2 regions of the Bacillus sp. SIMBA_154 genome follow, and region 2 is predicted to be linked to the other one. Evidence: riboswitches for the same ligand, from Rfam matches in the RefSeq annotation. Region 2 holds a riboswitch; the other holds the start of a gene.
What was found. Region 2 has a riboswitch for glycine ahead of gcvT (glycine cleavage system aminomethyltransferase GcvT). Riboswitches for the same ligand answer to the same signal wherever they lie in the genome.

Region 1 (3,161 bases), on a different contig from region 2:
GGTATAACGATATACCAAAAGAAGCAACGTGATAAATATACTCCTGCGCTTTAAATGTGTCAAGTTTATGACTTTGTGATGTAAAAAAAGAAAAATGAAATAAAGAAATAGTTGACTTGATCAATAAAAAAAGAGAATTGCTGCACGCAATTCTCCCTTTCATGATGATGTAGAGGTTTCTCTAATATGAAGTTGAGGCTTTAGGATCAATCGCTGCAGCTCTTCATCCTGCTCGTTCATTTTATGATATAAAAGGTTCGCTGCTTTTACTCCGATGGATCGTGGGAATGATGAGACAGTGGTGAGCGGCGGGTGATACATCTCAGCTTCAGGGATGTTATCGAATCCAACAACATCGATGTCTTCACCAGGCTTGATGTCACGTGCTGTCAGTTCCTGAATGACCCCAAACGCGACTAAGTCACTAAAGCAAAAAATAGCAGTAGGAGGCTCGGGCTGGTCGATGACTTGGGTAAGGGCTTCTTTCCCGCCTTCACGGGTAGGTTCCATATCGATAATAAGAGATTCATCAATCGTCAGGTTTGCCTCATCATGGGCTCTTTTGAAACCTTTCATGCGTTCAATCCAAGTCGATGAGGACTTGATGCCGCCTAAAAAGGCAATACGTCGATGTCCTTTTTGAAGAAGGTGATGTACCGCCATCCAAGCGCCTTGTTCATAATCAGCGCCGACATAGTCACAATGCACTTCCGCTAATTCACGGTTTGCTAGCACTTTTGGGGTGCGAATTTGATTTAACTGTTTGACCGTCCTAGTAGAGCTTTTCGAAGCTGGGTTTAAAATAATCCCGCCAACTCGGTGCTCTACCATTGTGGAAATGAGCCGTTCCTGCTTATCGACACTGTCAAAGGTTGTACCGAGTAAAACGGTATAGCCAAGTGATTCAAGTGTGGTTTGCACGCCGATTAAAAACTCAGAAATAAAGGTGTTTGAAATGTCCGTGACGATAACACCCACAATATTGGAGCTTTTTGACCGCATGTTTGCAGCGACGCGGTCGTACACGTATCCTAAATCCTCCATGGATTGCAGTACTTTTGTTCGAGTGGCTTCAGAGATTCTAGGATTGTTTCGAACAACGAGTGAGGCCGTTGAAGTCGAGACACCGGCATGCCGGGCGACTTCCTGTAATGTGACACGCTGTTTGTTCAATTTTTTCATTTGTCTTCACCAACTTCAATGGATTGCCTAACTTTGGTTCATAGTCAAGATGGATTTCTCCATCAAACGAGCCGAACATCTTTTGATTTATTATACCTTATCAGGGGGTGTTGATGAAGTGAAGTCATATTGCATCAGGTAGAGAAGGGATAAAATCTTAAAAGATTACCATTGACAGCTTTCTTCTAGAGGCGTAAAATATAAAATTATTCAGAAATAGCAACATTTTAAGTAAATAACGAAGGCTATGATTGCTGTGGGTCACACTATGGCAGGAGCAGCTTCTGGAGAGACCGCATGTATGTGCGGCGCCGAAGGGTTCACAATCTCAGGCAAAAGGACAGAAGAGTACGAAATATTGTATTTGTGATGCATGGATGATGCCATGTATTGCTTTTCTCTATTTTGCTATTCTTTTATGACCATGAGATTGGAGCGCATCCAATCTCTTTTTTTATGGACTTTTTGAAGGTTCATTATTTTAGTATAGGATCGTGTCGGAGGAGGGCGTTGACATTGGCACAACAAGAATTAAAACGAGATTTATCAAACCGTCATGTTCAATTAATTGCAATAGGCGGAACCATCGGAACAGGGCTGTTTTTAGGCTCTGGAAAGGCCATTCAATTGGCAGGTCCGTCGATTATTTTTGCTTATTTAATTGTCGGAATGGCCATCTTTTTTGTCATGAGGGCACTTGGAGAATTGCTCTTATCGAAGACAGGCTATCAGTCATTAACCGATATTGCAGAGGACTATCTTGGCCCATGGGCTTCCTTTGTAACTGGCTGGACGTATTGGTTTTGCTGGATTATGACAGCGATGGCTGATGTCATTGCGGTCGGGGTGTATGTGCAGTATTGGTTTGACATTCCGCAATGGATTCCTGCAATCATTTGTTTGTTGATTTTACTAGGGTTTAATTTATTAACAGTGAAGCTTTTTGGAGAAATGGAATTTTGGTTTGCACTGATTAAAGTCATTACGATTCTAATGCTAATTGGCGTTGGGGTTGTTCTTTTAATCATTGGTTTTCAAACAGATGCCGGGCCTGTGACGGTCACGAACCTTTGGTCACATGGCGGGGTATTTCCAAATGGTGTCACAGGCTTCTTATTGTCATTCCAGATGGTGATTTTTGCGTATGTGGGAGTGGAACTTGTTGGCGTGTCCGCAGCAGAAACGGCGAATCCACAAAAAAACATTCCGTCTGCGATTAATAAAATTCCATTAAGAATTCTATTTTTCTATGTGGGTGCGATCTTTGTTTTATTATGTATCAACCCATGGACCGAGCTCAGTGCATCAGAAAGTCCTTTTGTGAAAACCTTTGGACTGATTGGTATACCAGTAGCAGCGGGGCTCATTAATTTTGTTGTCCTGACTTCTGCGGCTTCCGCTTGTAATAGCGGCATGTTCTCGACGAGCCGTATTTTGTATAATCTCAGTCATCAAAAACAGGGACCATCTTCCTTTGGCCGTCTGAATAAACACGCTGTCCCAAGCAATGCACTATTTGTTTCAACGATCGTGGTATCTGTCGGGGCTCTTTTAAGCAAGCTGATTCCTGAACAAGCCTTTGGCATTGTGACAACAATCAGTGCCATTTGTTTCATTTGGGTATGGAGTATTATTTTAATATGTCACCTGAAATATAAAAAAACACGTCCTGAACTGCATGCAGCATCTACCTTTAAAGCGCCATTCACACCTTTTGTGAATATTTGTGTTCTTGTGCTTTTTGCCGCCATTCTCGTGATCATGCTCTTCGCTGACGCAACACGTCCAGCGCTGTTATTGACACCGGTATGGTTCGGATTTCTATTTTTGGTTTATGCACGAAAGAAACGCCGTGCTGCATAATGGATGAAAAAAAGCACAGCCTTTTCATAGCGCTGTGCTTTTTACCATTTAACGATTTCTAATCTTCAACATGTAATTTGCATTCAGAATGATCAAAACAAGTCCTATGATCATGA
Region 2 (3,161 bases):
AAACAGTATCCTTATTCTTTGCAGCTAAGCGAGATAATTCCCGCACAAGCTCTGTTTCAGATGCGGCTTCTTTGATGTTGTATGCCCCTTTGAATCGTACTTTCTCTGGGATATCTGAAAAAAGCTCATCAATCGACTGAACGCCGATGACATCCAGCATTTCTTTTTGATCTTGCTCTGTTTGCGGCAAATACCTGTGCTTCATCCTCTATTCCCCCTCGTTATTTGGCTCTTTTATAAAATGGTGTGGCGACGATTTTGGCTTTTAGACGTTTTTTACGAACTTGTACTTCCACCTCTGCCTGAAGCTGCGCCTCTGATGTTTCGATCAAAGCAAGCCCGATATTTTTCTTTAACGTTGGAGATTGTGTACCCGTTGTGACAATTCCAATCTGCTTCTCTCCTGAAAAGACCGGATAGTCTGTACGCGGAATCCCTTTATCAATCATTTCAATGCCGACAAGCTTCCGCTTCGCTCCTTCTTCTTTTTGCTTTTTGAGCGCTTCTTTCCCAATAAAATTAGCTTCTTTATCCATTTTCACAGCAAAACCAATCCCGCCCTCTAATGGGGAAATATCCTTTGTGAGCTCCTGACCATAAAGCGGAAGTCTTGCTTCAAATCTCAAGGTGTCACGTGCACCGAGCCCGCACGGCATTAACCCTTTAGGCTGGCCCGCTTTTAATAAAGCCGACCAAATGTGAACGGCATCTTCTGACTGGCAGTAGATTTCAAAGCCGTCTTCTCCTGTGTAGCCAGTTCTTGAAACAAGCACCTCTTTTTGAGCGACCTCAGCTTGTGATAAAAACGTAAATGGCTTGAGAGATGTCACCTCTTCGTCCGCCACATCCTTGATGATGTCAGCAGCAAGAGGTCCTTGAAGTGCTAGCAAGGCGATTTGATCAGAGACGTTTTTGATCAATACGTCATCTTCACCTTGATGCTTGAGCAGCCAATCCACATCTTTTTCGATATTTGATGCATTAATGACAAGCAAATAGTTGTTCTTTTCTTTTTGATAGACGAGCAGGTCATCCACAGTCCCGCCATCTTCATAACACATGGCTGTATATAGTGCCTTACCATCCGTCAGCTTAGACAGATCATTGGTTAATAGCTTTTGTAAAAAAGGAAGGGCATCTTGACCTTTGACTTCCACCTCACCCATGTGAGACACATCAAAAAGCCCTGCTTTTGTTCGAACAGCTTCATGTTCTTCTTTAATGGAAGAAAACTGGACAGGTAATTCCCAGCCCCCGAAGTCAATGGTTTTTGCGCCAAACGTTTCATACGCATGAAAAAGCGGTGTTCGTTTCAACATCAATCGTTTCCCCCTTTTTTCTTACAGTGCAGATCACAAGCTGAATTTTCAGAAAAAAATCACAGCAAAAAAGGACAGAGAGCTCCCTTTTTATCAAAAAGAAGTCTCTGTCCTTGCACCTGAAAGTTTACAGCACAACATCATTGTGCGTTTTCCCCTTTGGTGGTTTGCTAAAAAAACAATGAGCAAACACTCTCCAGAGTTGCGTCCGGTAAGAGTACTTTTGCCTGAGAGATTCACTGAATCAATTCAGCTTGCTCCTTCGGCGCCTGCCAGTGCAAAATAACCGCCAAGTCTCTCCCCATACCATCATCCGCTCATATTCTTCACATTTATTGGACATACTATCAAAATGGGTGACTTATTTTCTAGATCACTTACCAACATCCTACCATTAGAAATGGATCAAGAGCAACAGAAAAATCATTAACATTTTTAAAATAAATGTTCAGTATCGTTCGCTTTTATTGAAATATATAGTCTTTTAAAGATCTCTCAAAAAATGAAGCGTTTAAAAACAGAACGATTTTATTATAAACCGACTAGAAAGGCAGGCGATGACATTGAATATTCAAACGATTTTTGATCAAGAATGGGTAAGTGAATTTCAGCAGCGGCTTTCAGCAGACGGTCCCTGGGCGAACTGGGATATGTACCGATTAGCGACGCAGGTTCAGAAAGTCACGGCGATTGATTCATTCGAGGGTTTGCAAGCTCCTACGCACCTACCTGACTTCACTCCTTTAAAACACCAGCTCGAAGTAGCCAGAAGAGTCGTAGAAGAGATGAACGGGAAAGCCATTCTAGCAGATGAAGTGGGACTTGGGAAAACTGTAGAAGCAGGGCTCATTATCAAAGAATACATGATTCGTGGACTTGCCAAAAAAATTCTCATTCTCGTCCCCGCCTCCCTTGTGTCTCAATGGGTGCAGGAGCTGCGGACGAAATTTTACATTGATGCTGTCGAACAAAAAAAAAGCTATGTGTGGGAGCAGTGTGACGTCGTAGTTTCCTCAATTGATACAGCCAAAAGACAGCCGCATCGAGACACGATTTTATCTATCGCCTACGATATGGTCATTATTGATGAAGCACACAAACTGAAAAACAATAAAACGAAAAACTATGAATTTGTGAGAAATCTAAATAAGAAGTTCTGCCTCCTGCTTACAGCTACGCCTATTCAAAACCGAATCGGAGAAATTTTCAATCTCGTTTCCCTTCTGAAGCCGGGCCATCTTGGGAATGAACATCAGTTTAAAGATGTTTTTGCCAAAAAGGACTTGCAGCTTGAAGATCATGATCGATTGAAACAGCTAATCAATAAAGTGATGATTCGTAACCGAAGAGAAGACACTGGCATCGAGTGGTCAAAACGGCATGTCAAGACGATTTCCATTCATTTCTCTCCGACAGAGCAAGCGTTATATGATGAAATCTGCAAGCTGAAAGAGAATCCAGCTTATACAAAGCACATGTTTTCAATCATGACCTTGGAACGGGAATGCTGCTCAAGCCGCGAGGCGGTCTATATGACGATTAAAAAAATGCAGGAAGAAGAAAAACACATTTTAGGATCTTCTGCCATTGCGCAAATCATGGAGAAAATCAACCAAGTCGAGCAAAATTCAAAGGCGCTGGAAGTCGTCAAACTCATTCAGCAGTTAAATGAGAAAGTGATTATTTTCACTGAATATCGTGCGACACAAATTTATTTACAATGGTTTCTTCAGCAAAACGGCATTAGCTCGGTTCCTTTTCGAGGCGGCTTTAAGCGGAGCAAAAAAGACTGGATGAAAGATTTATTTAGAGAACGGGCTCAAGTGTTAATTGCTACAGAAG

Region 1: linked by a shared signal. The riboswitch ahead of R0K30_RS12610 (amino acid permease) and the one ahead of gcvT (glycine cleavage system aminomethyltransferase GcvT) in region 2 are both predicted to bind glycine.

What each region holds. Positions count from the first base shown of each region.
Region 1 covers NZ_JAWJBV010000008.1:53,768-56,928, reverse strand. The annotation lists gene R0K30_RS12615 (LacI family DNA-binding transcriptional regulator) at 160-1,182, opposite strand; glycine riboswitch at 1,457-1,536, shown strand; gene R0K30_RS12610 (amino acid permease) at 1,699-3,045, shown strand; gene R0K30_RS12605 (DUF3169 family protein) at 3,094-3,161, opposite strand, start outside.
Region 2 covers NZ_JAWJBV010000001.1:107,383-110,543, reverse strand. The annotation lists gene gcvPA (aminomethyl-transferring glycine dehydrogenase subunit GcvPA) at 1-205, opposite strand, end outside; gene gcvT (glycine cleavage system aminomethyltransferase GcvT) at 222-1,319, opposite strand; glycine riboswitch at 1,425-1,521, opposite strand; glycine riboswitch at 1,525-1,632, opposite strand; gene R0K30_RS00630 (DEAD/DEAH box helicase) at 1,883-3,161, shown strand, end outside.